DNA from 2 places in the Corynebacterium sp. ZY180755 genome. Region 2 is predicted to be linked to the other one. Evidence: predicted binding sites of a transcription regulator. Region 2 holds the regulator's gene; the other holds the start of a gene.
What was found. Region 2 encodes LexA, which represses DNA repair genes until DNA is damaged. Its sites were predicted from a motif close to CGAACANNTGTTCG; they were not measured.
Positions count from the first base shown of each region.

Region 1: the regulator LexA is predicted to act here: its motif matches at 2,849-2,862, upstream of ACXM2N_RS07995 (SAV_6107 family HEPN domain-containing protein).

Region 1 covers NZ_CM135811.1:1,744,149-1,752,049, forward strand. The annotation lists gene rsmH (16S rRNA (cytosine(1402)-N(4))-methyltransferase RsmH) at 1-653, opposite strand, end outside; gene mraZ (division/cell wall cluster transcriptional repressor MraZ) at 829-1,260, opposite strand; gene ACXM2N_RS07990 (DUF3040 domain-containing protein) at 1,722-2,111, opposite strand; gene ACXM2N_RS07995 (SAV_6107 family HEPN domain-containing protein) at 2,317-2,742, opposite strand; gene ACXM2N_RS08000 (GNAT family N-acetyltransferase) at 2,991-3,485, shown strand; gene metF (methylenetetrahydrofolate reductase [NAD(P)H]) at 3,482-4,465, opposite strand; gene ACXM2N_RS08010 (polyprenyl synthetase family protein) at 4,597-5,700, shown strand; gene ACXM2N_RS08015 (alpha-(1->6)-mannopyranosyltransferase A) at 5,704-7,182, shown strand; gene ACXM2N_RS08020 (HNH endonuclease signature motif containing protein) at 7,243-7,901, opposite strand, start outside.
Region 2 covers NZ_CM135811.1:1,514,628-1,522,528, forward strand. The annotation lists gene hrpA (ATP-dependent RNA helicase HrpA) at 1-3,269, shown strand, start outside; gene nrdR (transcriptional regulator NrdR) at 3,286-3,744, opposite strand; gene ACXM2N_RS07000 (hypothetical protein) at 3,852-4,190, opposite strand; gene lexA (transcriptional repressor LexA) at 4,571-5,278, shown strand; gene ACXM2N_RS07010 (DeoR/GlpR family DNA-binding transcription regulator) at 5,648-6,427, shown strand; gene ACXM2N_RS07015 (DeoR/GlpR family DNA-binding transcription regulator) at 6,658-7,458, shown strand; gene ACXM2N_RS07020 (1-phosphofructokinase family hexose kinase) at 7,455-7,901, shown strand, end outside.

The DNA.
Region 1 (7,901 bases), 230 kb from region 2:
TAGAGCAAGTCCACCAAACGCGCAGACGTCTCGAACGGAGCCTTTTCCCGCTCGCGTACGATCGCTGAAGCAATCTTGCCGGCAAAGCGCTCATCGCCGTAAGTTTTCAAGATTCGAGCAATCTCACCATGGGAGTAGGTGTTCAGCACGTCCGCAGCAGTGAGACCGGAGGAAGGATCCATCCGCATATCCAGTGGCGAATCCACCGAGTAAGCGAAACCACGCTCGACCTGATCCAACTGCATAGAGGACACGCCCAGATCAAACAGCGCCCCTGCGATTCCGTTAGCTAACGCGCACTCGGCGATGGCGTCACCCTCAGCTGCCAACTCCTCCACCAACGGGGCGTAGTGATCAAACCGGGTGTGGATACCGAGGAAGCGATCACCAAAACGAGCGAGGCGCTCGCGGGCTTCTCCCAATGATTTAGTGTCTCGATCAAGACCAATAACCTTGGCCTGGGGAAAGCTCTCCAGGAAGAACTCCGAGTGGCCACCGGCACCCAACGTGCCATCAATAATCACTGCATCCTCCCCCATTCGCTCCACGCAGGGCGCAATGAGGGCGGCCATCCGAGCACGCATCACGGGAACATGACCGTGGTTTTCCTCGAGGTCATAGCTCACAGAATCGACCGACTCAGAAGAAGTCATTAAGAGTCCATCCTTTCCATCAAAAGAGGTAGAGCCACAAACGTGAGGTGCAGATACAACGAAGGTGTGCACAGAGCCCCGTTGGAGAAAGGGATCTGATATCGGGGAAGTACACCAGATCCCTAAACTCTCCGAACGGAGTTCCTACGCACACCTTTAAGCACGCGTGCTGCCACTACAGCAGCTGATCAAGCATGGCACCATCCGCAGACGAGAAGGAAGCTTCCGTCTCCGCCTGGTAAGCCTTCCAGGACTCCGCGTCCCAGATTTCCAGAAAATCAACCGAGCCAATCACGACACACTCTTTTGTCAACCCAGCGTATTCGCGGTGCGCTGGAGACAATTTGATGCGTCCCTGACCGTCTGGTCGCTGCTCATCCGCACTAGCTGCCAAGTTACGAATAAACGCACGCGCCTCAGGATTCGTCCTCGAAACAGCCGCCGCTTTCCGTGCCCTAGCCGCGAATTCCTCGCGTGGATACACAGCCAACGAATGGTCCTGCCCCTTGGTAACCATGAGTCCACCCGCCAAGTCTTCGCGGAACTTGGCAGGAAGCGTCAATCGTCCCTTGTCATCAAGTTTTGGAGTGTAGGTGCCAAGAAACATCTCGCCCCTACCTCCAATCCCTGTGCATGAAAAGCGATCTTCCAAAAAGGTCGTGCATCAAGGATTGAAATACTCATGCTTATCCCAATCACCTGTTGCCTGCTGACCACTTTACCCCACTTTCCCCCACTTTAAACACCCAGAGCCAAAAAACACTGAATTTTTTACCCCTTTTCACCCTCTGAACAGGGAATATACTAGGTGGGGAAATTTCCTACAATTAACAAGAAAACAAACCACAGCAGCAACAAAAGACCCACTAAGTAACTAAAAACACGGTCAACACTCTCATAAGCAAGGTTCACAATAAAGGCTATTAACCAGCAATAACACCAAAATTCTCACCATCAACCAATCAGGACCAAGAGAAAAGGTGGGGAGAAGTGGGGAGAGTGGTGAAAAGTGGGGCAAACAACAAAAGGCCGGTATCGCTTTCGCGATACCGGCCTAAAACCTAGGTTCTACTGCTCAAAACGCTTGCGGAAATTATCTTCCATACGGTTAGCAATCCCATTGCCATTCTTAGCCTTGGCCTTTCCACTACCTAGGGATGCGCTTTCCCGCCTTACCCCATCCGAAGGCATACTACGCAACATCCAAATAGCCCCAGCCAGCATGACCAAAAAACCAGCAATGGATAGGACAACAAACCAAAGGGACACCTGACTGAGTGCCACACCACTAACGAGCATCACCAAACCGATGACAATGACAGCAATTCCGCGAAGCGTCAAAGCCCCGCCACCACCAAATCCATCACCAGAAACGGCCGCACCAAACTTGGGATCATCGTTCATGAGCGAACGCTCGATCTCGCGCAGTGCCCGCTGCTCCTGCTCTGAAAGCGCCACGGTGGCCTCCCCTTTGCTACATCGTTTGAAGCGTAAGTTTTGGACTAAGTAAGTGCACCAGGACAAAAACTGACTACCACTTTGTTACTTAGTGTGGAGAGAAAGGTCTTCCCTCTCTACCTAACAACTCCAACGATAGTAGCAAAGTTCCCATTCCATCTGAATAGGGTAATTTCACTCTTCAGCCTCCCCCTTACGAGGCTTTTTAGGCCGCGGCAGGCAACCAACCCGCTTCCTTTTCAACTTCCGCAAGAAACTCTTCCACATGGACAATAAGGCGAGCCACAATCAGCGGTTCCACATTGAAATCCAGCCCTGAAGCTACCCGTGAACGTGTGCGGGAAAAGGCCTCAAAAACCTCCGCCCACTGCTTGCCATCTTCATCAACAAGCTTGAGCTGCTCCCAAGCTCCCTGAGGTTTGCGAACACGCTTGGCAACCTTAGAGGCTGCAATTCGAGCACCAGCGGTACGCAAAGCCGCGCGATAAGCACTTTCCAGTGCTACATCATGATTACCCGCGGCATGTTGCGCTCGAGCCTCCGCAAGGAGGGCGTCAGCCTTGGAGATAAACTCCTCACGCTTGGTTGAACGTCCCCTGAACTTGGTTGTTGCTGAAACTACATTGGACATGATGGCTAATCTCCCTCCTCATGAAGATTCGATCTGCACAAGGCGCCGTGTGCGCTTGCGTTGGTTCGTACTCTAAGATGCCTTGGCGACATTGCGAACCATAATTAGAACACTCGTTCGATTTTTCCCTGCAACTGTGACAGCCACCATGTTGTACAGACAGATCACAGCCTTAACTGGTTGGATGGAAAACTGTGAATGTTCATTTTCAGCCCCTAAACGCTAGGGAGTTCTGCCAATTAGCTCCCGTGTCAGTTGAGCTATACCTGCGCGCAATGGACTACTCCCCCGACATGCTGGAGTCGAGGAAGAAAGTGTGGATCAGTGATTCATTAAGAGCAGGATTTAAAGCGGCCTGCGCTCACGACGGTGAGTACCTGCTGGGAATCGCATACGGCTTTTCCGGCGACCCTGAACACTGGTGGACGCGGCAGATTGCACGCGGGTTGTACGAGAAAGGCGGACCAAACGAAGAAGATCGCAGCGTTTTATCCAACTTCTTCGAGCTGGCCGAAATCCATGTCGCCCCCAATTTTCAGGGTCAAGGCATAGGCAGGAATCTCTTTCACGAGCTAATTACCCAGACCAGCCACCCTCACATTCTCCTATCAACCCCAGAAGTAGAGGGCGAGGCCAACAATGCCTTCGCCCTATACCGAAGCCTAGGCTTCAAAGACTTCCTCCGCGGGTTCCAGTTCCTAGGCGATCCCCGCCACTTTGCGGTTCTACACAGCAGTAATTAGCGAACGGCGTCGTGACCGTGCTCGGTCCCCCAAGCCGGAGCCATACCCAAGTTATGCAGAACTTCCTGCGTGGCGCGCGCGTTGTTCAAAGTCATGAAGTGCAAATCTGGAGCCCCCTCAGCAATGAGACGATCAGCCATTTCCGTGCTGATTTCAATGCCCACCTTACGGATAGCTGCCGCATTGGCCTCCTCATCACCTGCTGCGGCTGCCTGCAGGCGCTCCATGAGCCCTGCGGGCAGGTGAGCGTCGGAAAGCTCTACCTGACGACGCACACTGCGGAGACTAGTGATTGGCATAATTCCCGGGATGATGGGTTTAGCACCGTGTTCGGGATCAGCCGCAACGAGACGGTCACGAAGGCGCAGGTAATACTCAATATCAAAGAACATCTGCGTAATGGAAAAGTCAGCACCAGCGCGCAGTTTTTCGAGCGTGTGTTGCGTATCAGCCTCAAGACTGCGAGCGCGGAAGTGCCCCTCAGGAAAAGAAGCAATGCCTATTTCAAAATGCCGAGTTTCAGGCATGGACTTCGCCAGCTCAATTAGCTCACGCGCGTAATGCAAACCGCCGTCAGTGGGAATCCACTCCCCCAGGGGGTCTCCGCCGGGAGGGTCACCGCGCAACGCGAGAAGATTGGACAGCCCGTTCGCAGCGTAATCCCGAAGAATATCCTCCAGCTCTTCTACCGTGTGATCGACAAGGGTCAGATGAACCAACGTAGTAAGCGGGTGCCGAGCCAACTCCCGGGCGACTCGCGCGGTGCGCTCCCGAGTAGATCCACCCGCACCATACGTGACAGAAACGAATGCAGCACCAAGGTCATGGAACGTCTCCGCAGCCTTCCACAAGCGCTGCTCGGCAGCGTCATTACGCGGCGGCATAAACTCAACAGAAAAGGGCACCCTGCCCGGGGCAGGGGAATTAATAACATCCGTAATGGCGCGCTGATACGCGGCGTGAGCGGCAGATGACTCCATGGCGGGTATTTTATTTAGGAGAAGCAAAAAGAGAGAAATGCATATTTCTCGCCCACTGCATAAAGTGACGATTAGGCTGAAAACTGCTTCGCCCGTGTGCACAAAAACAACCTTGAAGGAACTGTAAGAACGTGACCCAAAAGCCACCAGAGATCACCCACGCACCGTATTCTCTCGGAGAGATCCCCACCAAGGTTGAAGACTCCCTACGGGAATTCTTTGCAGCTAGAAGCCCTGAAGTTGCAGCTATCGGCGGTCCAGTAACGGAAGCCGTACAGTTCCTTGAGGACTTCACCCTCAACGGTGGCAAACGAATCCGACCACTGTTCGCGTGGTGCGGATTTGGCGCCGCCGGCGGATGGGAAAAGCGTGAATATAATCCAGCCCAAGTACTCGATGCCATTAGCTCTCTGGAGCTTATCCAAGCGTGCGCACTGATCCACGACGATTACATAGACTCCTCCGACACCCGCCGGGGCGCGCCCACAGTCCACCGCCGAGCCGAACGTCTCCACGCTGAACGTGACTACAACGGGTCCAGCGAGCACTTTGGCGCTTCCACCTGCATCCTCGCCGGCGACATGGCAATGGTATGGGCAGACGACATGTTCCACGGCTGTGGCCTTGAAGCAGAGGCCATTGCACGCGCGTTTGAACCGTGGCGCGCGATGCGCACCGAGGTGATCGGTGGACAGCTTCTGGACATCCACAACGAGGCCGCCGGCACCGAGTCTCTTGAACTGGCACAGAATGTGAACCGTTTCAAAACCGCCGCGTACACCATCGAGCGACCGCTTCACATCGGCGCAGCGTTAGCGGGGGCAAATGCAGACACTATCGAGGCATTACGTGCCTACGGCCGTGACATTGGTATCGCCTTCCAGCTCCGCGACGACCTCCTCGGCGTCTTCGGTGACCCGGCGGTCACCGGCAAGCCGGCGGGCGACGACCTCCGCGAAGGTAAGCGAACCGTCCTGATCGCGCTAGCGCTTCAGTCTGCAGACGACTCCACCGCTGAACTCATCCGGTCAGGCGTAGGCACCGTTTCCTCGACCGCTGATATCGCCAACTTGGCGGATGCAATTAAATCCACCGGTGCTGCCGATGAAGTCGAGGCACTCATTGAGGATCTAACAGCCTCAGGCCTCGCCCACCTAGGCGACGTTGAACTCGCCGAAGGAGCCAAGCAAAACTTATTGGCGCTCGCCCACAAAGCCACCGCACGACGCACCTAAACTATGACAGACTTATCCACCCCCACCCGCACTACTGCTCGTACACCGTCGCCTGCCATTATTGGCCTCATCGCCGGTACACTCATCCTGCTTGGATCATTTGGTGGCGGCGCCACGCGCAGCCGCGGAGGTGTATTGGAGTACCTGGGTCTTGAGTTCATGTCATTTGGTCACGGCGCTGCAATCAGCAATGTGGTCCTGTGGACAGGCACCATTCTCCTCATTTTGGCGTGGGTCGTTCAGGGAAAACGCCTCATTAGCGACGCTGCCACCACAGTTAGTGAGCTGACCCGCACGCTATGCCTCTGGGTAGTTCCCCTGGCACTGGCCGCACCTATCATGTCCCGCGACGTGTACTCCTATCTCGTGCAAGGTGCGCTTCTGAGAGAAGGTTTTGACCCATACACACAAGGTGCCGCTACTACCACCGGCCCTTACCTAGTGGAGGTCTCACACGACTGGCGCAACACCACCACTCCCTATGGCCCGCTGCACCTGTGGATCGGTGAGGGAGTAACTCGGATCGCTGGTGAGAACGTCACCATCGGTGTATACCTTTTCAAGCTCATATCACTGCTAGGCTTCGCGGCTATAGTCTGGGCTGTTCCACGCATCGCGCAGCAACTGAATAGCAACCCCAAGCTAGCGCTATGGCTGGGCGTTATGAATCCCGTAATGATCATCCACTTGATTGGTGGTATGCACAATGAGTCGATAATGGTCGGCCTTGTAAGCGTGGGCATCCTATTAGCACTACGCCAGAAGGTCGTGCTGGGAATCGCTATCATCGCCGTGGGCATGTCCCTAAAGGCGACTGCGGCATTCGCCCTACCTTTTGTCGTGTGGATTGCGGTGGCTCATGCACGCAACAAAGGCAAGTCTGCACTAGGCGCATTCTTGGGCTACGCCTTCGGTGGAGCTGCCGTTACAGTCATTGTGCTGGCGGTTATTACTTTCTTGTCCGGCACCAGTTGGGGCTGGATTGCTGAACTTACGGGAAATAGCAAAGTGATCAACCCACTTGCTTTCCCAAGTTTGGTCACCGGAGTACTAAGCGCGGTCAGCGGCGTATGGACCGACGCGTTTCCTTACAATGAAGTCATCACCGTCGTGCGCTCCATCTCCATGGCTATAATGGGACTAGGGATGATCGCCTGCTGGTGGTTCTTTAGAAAGACACCCATCAGCGCCGTTCGTGGCACGGCAGCAGCCTACGCCGTGGCGTTTGTCTTCAATTCCGTGACCTTGCCGTGGTACTACGCATCGATTATTTCCCTCGTGGGTACTTTTAAACCGCCTGTATGGCTGCAGAAACTCACGACCGGTTTGTCCATCATCATCGCCTTAGCTTTTACTGGCAGCGGCAATCATCAGCTCTACAATGTCGTGTGGATGACACTATCCTTCATTGCCGCATGGTGGTGCGTGCAATGGATCTTCAACGATAAAACTCCCCGGATACCCGGCAAGATCATGCAATAGCCCGCACCTGTAGCCGCATAACCTTATAGGTTGTGCGGCTGTTGTGTGTTTTGGGTGGGGTTATCCGAAGATTTTTCTGCAGCCGCCGAGCATGGCGAGCGGGTGCTGGTTTCTTCTATCCGGTAACCCATAAGCAGATACCCAGTACGCGAAGGGTCCGCGTTTTTCAATATGCCCGTGGATGTTGTTCCACCAGTCATCATCGTTGATCCCGTTGTGGTAGGCACACAGTGGCACCAAATTCTTGATGTTGGTGTCGCCACCGTTTTTCCATGCCACTACGTGGTGGAGTTGGCAGTCATCGAACGCCACCGTGCATCCTGGTGCTACGCAGGTGGGGTTTTCCGCGAACGCCGCAAACCGTTGTTTCTGGTTGGCAAACCGTTGTGTGCGGAACATGTTGAGGGTGCCTTCTTCTTCATCCACCAGAGCATATAGCCCATAGTCTGCTAGTAGGCGTTCTAGGTATTCTTTATCTGTTAGGACGGTGCCATCAGAACACACCACCTTGATACCGTCACCCTCACCACGAATGATTTTGGCGTGTTCTTCTACGGGGACTACTACTAGTGGTGTGTAACCACCTTGGGGCACACCGCCTTCGCTGCGAAGGAGTTCGGCGAAGGCTTCACCCCGGGCCTGATTCTTCGTTTTGTCGGAGTCGTGTTCCATGATGGTGGCAACAGACTCTTTGAGGCTGCGGTTGATGTCGGCGAGTT
Region 2 (7,901 bases):
CAGATCTCAAGGTGATCATTACCTCCGCGACCATTGATCCGGAACGCTTTGCTGAGCACTTTGCAGATAAAGACGGCACCCCTGCGCCTATTATCGAGGTCTCCGGTCGCACCTACCCAGTGGAAGTCCGCTACCGCCCGCTAGTGGCCGAAAACGGTGAGAAACTCAAGGATATAGACCCTATTGACGGACTCATTGCCGCTCTTAAGGAGCTGATGAACGAAGGCGACGGCGACATCCTGTGCTTCTTTGCTGGTGAAGCCGACATCCGCGAAGCCCGTGAAGCCATTGAGGGGCAAAAGTGGAAAGGCGTGGAAGTCACCCCACTCTACGGTCGACTTTCCAACCAAGAACAGCATCGCGTATTCACGCCACACTCCGGCCGCCGAATTGTTTTGTCCACCAACATTGCGGAGACTTCGCTGACGGTCCCCAGTATCCACTACGTTGTAGATACCGGCACCGCACGTATCTCGCGTTATTCCAACCGAACAAAGGTACAACGCCTGCCCATCGAGGAAATCTCTCAGGCAAGCGCAAACCAACGTTCTGGCCGCTGTGGGCGCGTAGCCGACGGCATTGCCATCCGCCTGTACTCCGAGGAAAACTTCCTCTCCCGCCCTGAATTCACGGATCCTGAGATCCTGCGCACCAATCTAGCCAGCGTCATCCTCCAAATGGCTAGCCTACGCCTCGGCGATATTGAGGATTTCCCATTCATCCAGAAGCCAGATACCCGAGCCATCCGAGACGGCGTACTGCTTCTCCATGAGCTCGGGGCGCTGGATAATGAGACGCTTGCCGACGGCACCCCGAAGCTCACGGAAACAGGTCGCACAATCGCACGGATCCCAGTGGATCCGCGCATGGCGCGGATGCTTGTGGAGGGTGAGCGACTAGGAGTCCTGGGCGCGATTTACGTCGTCGTTGCTGCTCTGACCATTCAGGACGTGCGCGAGCGCCCCCTTGAACACCAAGCCCATGCGGATCAGCTGCACGCACGCTTCAAAGACACGACGAGTGATTTCCTGAGCTACATCAAGCTGTGGGATTATCTCAAAACCCAGCGCAACGAACTGTCCGGCAACGCTTTTAAGAAATTAGTACAGCGCGAATACTTGCACTATATGCGCATACGCGAATGGTGGGACTTGGTTCGCCAACTCAAAAACATTGGCGATCAGCTAGGTTGGACAGATCCAAAAGACAACGTCACTGAACCTGACGCGGACGCGATGCACCAAGCGCTGCTTTCTGGCTTGCTCTCTCAAATTGGACTACGTGATGGCAACTCCAAGGAGTTTATAGGTGCACGCAACACTCACTTCATGATTTTCCCTGGTAGCTTTCTGGCAAAGAAGCCGCCACAATTCGTGATGGCCGCGGAGCTCGTAGAGACTTCCAGGCTGTGGGCACGCGACGTTGCCGCCATTGATCCACGGTGGGTGGAGAGGCTGGCAGGTGACCTACTCAGACACCAATACTCCGAACCCCACTGGTCCACCAAACGCGTGGGCGCCATGGTCTACCAGCGTTCTACGCTGCTGGGAGTGCCGGTTGTGGCGGACCGTGTAGTCCCGTTCCACAAGGTAGATCCAGTTGCAGCCCGTGAGATGTTCATTCGCCACGCACTGATAGAGGGTGAGTGGACTACCCACCACAAGTTCTACAAACTCAACCAACAAAAGCTCGCCGAGGCTTCAGAAGTTGAGGCCAAGGCGCGTCGTCGCGACCTCCTAGTAGATGAAGAAACGCTCTTCAACTTCTATGACTCCAAGCTGCCAAACAACATCACTACCGGCAACAATTTCGACCGATGGTGGAACCGCACGAAACAGAAGCATCCACACCTGCTCGACTTTGATCCTGATAAATTGCTCAGCGACGAGGCAGGGCAGGTCACTGAGGAGCAGTTCCCAGACACATGGAAAAAGGGTTCCGTGGAGTTGGAGCTTACCTACCGCTTTGAGCCGGGAACAGCTGACGACGGCGTGACCGTCAATGTCCCTATCCCTCTACTTGCTGGCCTGGATACAGACGGCTTTGAGTGGTTGGTTCCGGGTGTTCGTTTGGAGCTAGTCACTGAGCTCATCCGAACCCTTCCTAAGGCACTGCGACGCACGGTAGTTCCTGCTCCAAACTATGCTGAACGCGTGTTGCCACTCCTCGATCCTTCGGAGGGGCCACTTCTGCACCAGATTGCAGATAACCTGCGAAAGATTGGTGGCAAAGGCATCAACGCAGAAGACTTCAACGAGGCCGAGCTGCCTGATCACTTACGCGTACGCTTCGCCGCCATTGATAAACGTGGCAACGTTGTGGATGCCGACCGCGACTTGGAAAAGCTTAAGCACCGACGCGCCGGTCAGATTAAGTCGTCCGTATCAAAGGTATCGCGTGCAGTAGAACATGAGACTGCAAAGGAATGGACACCGGATACCCTAGGGGAGATCAAGGACAAGGTAGTAACCAAGGTTGATGGACAAAGTATCACCACCTACCCGGCACTCGTAGCTACCAAGGATGGTGTGGCTGTCAAAGCAATGCCAACCAAGGCGGAAGCAGACGCATCGATGATGCAGGCCACTCTCACGCTGCTCATGCGCGAGATCACCGTTAACACCCAAAAAATGCTCAACGGACTGCCCATTAAGCAACGAGTGGGCGTGGAAAACTACCCTCACCGCGGTTCGCAGGGCCTGGTAGATGATGCGCGCGTAGCCGCAATCCGTGATCTCATGATCGAACATGGAGGGCCTACCCGCAGCCCAGAAGGATTTCAGAAACTAGTCAGCACCATTCGCCCTCTAGTTCCTGGGCGAGTTCGTCAAACGGTTGTAGCTCTGGCTCCAGGCTTGGTTTCGTACGTGGACATACGCAATGAGCTCAAAGACTGGGATGGCCCAGCCATTGATGATATGAAACGCCAACTGGACTTTCTTCTACCAAAACACGCTGTTTCCATTCACGGGTCGGCGCGCCTTAAGCATCTACCTCGCTATATTCAGGCCATGAAGATAAGGCTGGAGGACATGGGTCGTGAGCCTGCCAAGGACGAACAGCGCCAAATGACCGTGAATAATTTGGAGCGGCAACTGCGTGACAAAATCAACTCCCTACCCAACAAGCGTGCCAACGCTCGCGCGGTAAAGGACATCCAGTGGCTCATTCAAGAGCTCCGCGTGAGCCTGTTTGCACAGCGTCTGGGCACTGCACAGTCCGTATCTGAGCGCAAGATATCTAAAGCTATCAGCGCCCTCAAAGCCTAGAGATTTTTGTTAAAGCCTAACTCTCTTGGCGCTCTCGGCGTCTCATCAGACGAATCTCAGATTCGAAGTCATCCGCGCTTTCAAAAGATTTGTAAACAGACGCAAAGCGCAGATACGCGACCTCGTCCAGCTCCCGCAGGGGATCCAGAATTGCCAAACCAATGTCATTGGCGTTGATCTGTGAGCTCCCCTTCTGGCGCACCGTCTCCTCTACGTCTTGGGCTAGGCGTTTAAGCGCGTCTTCCGGCACATCACGGCCCTGACAAGCGCGACGCACACCCACGATAACTTTCTCACGAGAGAATGGCTCAGATATACCGTTGCGCTTGATTACCAGTAGCTGTGCTTTCTCTAGCGTAGTAAAACGGCCCGAACATTCATCGCATTCGCGTCTACGTCTAATGGCGGAGCCAGCCTCAACAATGCGAGAGTCAATAACCTTGGAATGACCATGGTGACAGAACGGACAGTGCATGAAAGAGTGCTCCTTGTGGCGCCGGTATGAACTACAACTAAGCACATACTAACAGTGCCCGTAAGGCCTATTTATTCCAGAGAAAACGGCCTCACGTGTGTTAGAGCTTACTGCCCAACAGAAGAAACACCGGCAGAAAAGGAATTCACTGGCGGCTGCTCAAAAGATTCATCCTGGGCTCCCATAGCCACTCCAAAAGTAAGCGTTAGACCAAATAAAGCGCCGAGGATAACGGATGCCCTAGCATCCTTCCGAATTTCATTACCTCCCGTATCTTCCACCACACGCGCTTCGCTCCTACGCAACGTGCGTGGATGTGGAAGTGTATGGGAGTTCTCTAACGGAAGGCCACCATCCCACGTGGAAGCACTAGGAACGACCATTGCGTGATTGCGCCCGCGGGAAGAGTAAGAAGCATTAGGGTTAATAGGAGATACGATAGTCATTTTATCCTCTCAGTTTTAGGCGTTGCAGTTCTACTGCCAACCTGCAGCCACAGTACTTACTGATGGCACCATCACTATCAGTTTCAATCGCCTAAGTGTTCGAATTTCGTTCAACTGTTCGAATTATCGAACAGTTTTCGAACATTGTCAAGAGTTTCAAAATTTTTTCGAACGCTTGTCCCGTTTTCGAACAAATTACGCTAAGGTAGAACCAATAACTTAAGAAGGCGGTTCGAACACCTACAGTGCGCAACATTAGCGCGCCGGTGAAGCAGTAGCTCCAGTTTCGCCGTCAGAAGATCCCACCTTCCCATCGTTCATTAAAAAGCCCATAGCAGCACAGGAAAAAATCTGTGACGCAGTAAAAGGAACGTCTACCCATGGCAGCCAAAGAAAAGAAGACCAGCAAACCCAACGCCCGACTAACCGAACGGCAGCGCAGAATCCTAGAAGTAATTCGTGATGCGGTTGTGCTTCGCGGTTATCCGCCCAGCATTCGCGAGATCGGAGATGCAGCAGGCCTGCAATCCACGTCTTCCGTCGCCTACCAACTAAAGGAACTTGAAAAGAAGGGCTACTTGCGCCGCGACCCCAACAAGCCACGGGCCGTGGATGTTCGCACCCTTCCAGAGGAAAAACAAAAACCAGGAAAGAAGACGGTAAAAACTCCGGACACAGTATCACCTGCACCGGAAATTGCAGAGATTTCTTCCTCCGCTAACTTTATTCCTGTCGTTGGCTCCATTGCCGCCGGATCGCCAATTCTTGCCGAGGAAAACATTGATACTTATCTCCCTCTACCAGCCGACATCGTTGGCGATGGAGAGCTTTTTATGCTCCAGGTAGTTGGAGAGTCAATGCGTGACGCCGGAATTCTGAACGGTGACTGGGTAGTAGTTCGATCCCAGCCAGTAGTAGAGCAGGGCGAGTTCGCCGCGGCAATGATTGACGGAGAAGCCACCGTTAAGGAGTTCCACCGCGACAACTCCGGTGTATGGCTGCTGCCACATAATGATTCCTTCGACCCCATCGACGGTACCCACGCCGAGATCATGGGCAAGGTGGTCTCAGTAATGCGTAAGCTCTGACGCCCAACAAACTCTAGTCGGCCAGGATTCGTACGAATCCTGGCCGACTCCGCGTTTCCTCACCCCTTATAGGGGCAAGATGGGTTATCGGGGACAATCTCACATTTGTGTTGGTTTTTAGCCGAATACAAATGCTTTGCGGAAGTTTTTCCTGTGGTTTTACGCCTTTCTAGAACCCAAGGATGCCCGATCACTACCGAAACCACGTTGTCAAAACAGACAAACCTCACCCACACGTGACACAATAAGAGACATTAACCGTACGCCCTCTGCCCTGATTCGGACATCCCCCACCCACCCAGTGTTGTTTTCCGTTATCAAGCCATGGCGCACGTTACCCACGTAGATAAAAAGGATGGTTTCGAAGTCATGTATTCAGAGGAACGCCGCAGGCAAATTGCCTCCCTCACGGCTGTCGAGGGACGCGTAAACGTCACTGAGCTTGCGGAACGTTTCGATGTGACTGCGGAAACCATCCGCCGCGATTTAGCGGTACTTGATCGCGAGGGAGTTGTTCACCGCGTGCACGGTGGCGCAGTAGCAAACCAAACCTTTCAGACCGCAGAGTTTACCCTCGACGCCCGCGCAAGATCAGCGTCCGGAGCCAAGAACTCCATCGCCCAAGCAGCATGCAAGTTCCTTCCCAAACCAGGCGGCGGCATGTTCCTTGATGCCGGCACCACTACAGCCGCGCTAGCAGATCTCCTTACTTTGCAGCCCAATGCAAAGCAATGGTCTATTGTGACAAATTCACTGTCGATCGCTCTTGCCTTGGCTAATTCCGGTTTAGATGAAATTCAGCTGCTTGGCGGTAGTGTACGTGCGATTACGCAAGCAGTTGTGGGTGATACCGCACTGCGTACGCTGGCCCTGATGCGAGCGGACGTAGCCTTTATTGGCACCAACGCTCTGACTCTAGACCACGGCCTATCCACCGCGGATTCGCAGGAAGCCGCTATCAAATCAGCGATGATTTCCAATGCTCGCAAGGTGGTAGTCCTGTGCGACTCGACCAAAATGGGGACGGATTACTTGGTCAGCTTTGGCGCCATCACCGATATAGATGCGGTGATCACGGATTCCAACGCCCCAGACTCTTTTGTTTCAGCACTGCGCGACGCCGGCGTTGAAGTTGTGATAGCAGACTAGGTAATCCTTCTATCCCAACCACCCCTGCATTTGAGAAGCGATTGGTTTTTGCGTGTTTTTGGTTTTGCCTGAAACATCGGATAAATCCAACAAATGATGTTGCGATCAAAAAGAAAACAACATAAATTGGGTATTCAGTTGTTTTTGTTTAATTTTTACCAATTGCTGAGTCTCACCCGACTTTTTACGTTGGGGTGAACCTGACTCAATCACTGAATTAGGAGGCCGTGGTGGCAACATTCGCTGAAGTAAGCGATCGCCAAGTCGCCATTGCCACCCTCACTCACAGCTACGGACGCTGCAGCGTCAGCGATCTGTCAACACAGTTTGACGTAACTCCCGAGACCATCAGGCGTGATTTACGGGCGCTAGAGGCCAGAGGACTCGTTCAACGTGTCCATGGCGGAGCAGTTTCTCTGCAGTCCTTTGCACACCCGGAGCGCCTAGCCTACGAGGATGACGGACTACCCGTCCATCAGTCACAACGCAGAAAGCAATCAATCGCTCAGGCCGCTCTCGCGGAGATCCCCAGTCCAGAATCTTCGATTTTCATTGACGCCGGATCGACCACAGAGGCCTTTTCCCATGTGCTAGCAAACAGTTTCTTGGGACAGAACTGGTCCATTGTCACGACTTCCCCCAACGTTGCAGTCACCTTAGCTACAGCCGGAGTTCCAAACGTGAATGTCATCGGCGGTGTTGTCAAAGCTCGCACCCAGGCGATTGTAGGCGACCAAGCCGTGCATGAGATGGACCAGCTTCGCGCCGATGTGGCGTTTATTGGAACATCAGGGTTGAGCGTTCATGGTGGATTCACTACTTCTGATCCCAAAGAGGCGGACATCAAAGCCAAAATGATTCAGAGTTCGCTTAAATCTGTAGCGCTGTGCGATTCTGCAAAAATTGGCGTGGACTCTATCGTGCGGTTTGCTGAACTGGAATCCGTAAACGTTGTTGTAACGGACCGCTTTGCGCCACAATCATTTAGGGATGCGATGAAGAATTCCACAACGAGCTTGGTGATCCCATGATTCTAACTTTTACTGCGAATCCGAGCATTGACTCAACGCTCCAACTTTCCGGAGAACTCACTCGTGGTGAAGTTCACCGTCTGCAGCTAACCACCATCGTGGCGGGTGGCAAGGGAATCAATGTCTCCCATGCCTGTACTTTGGCCAACGTGGATAATCTGGCCTTTTTCCCAGCGAACCCCACCGACATCATCCACCAACTGATGAATGAGACTGGTATTCCCTACCAAACATATTCGGTATCTGGTTCAACTCGTGTAAATACTTCGATTACAGAGCCAGACGGTACTACCACCAAATTCAATGGCTCGGGGTCTGCCCTCCTTCCGGAAAATCAACGCAAGATTGAACAAATTTTGGTGGCTTTGTCGCAAGACTGCTCATGGGTTGTTCTCGCAGGTTCCTTGCCGCCCGGAGTGGAACCAACGTGGTACGGCCATCTA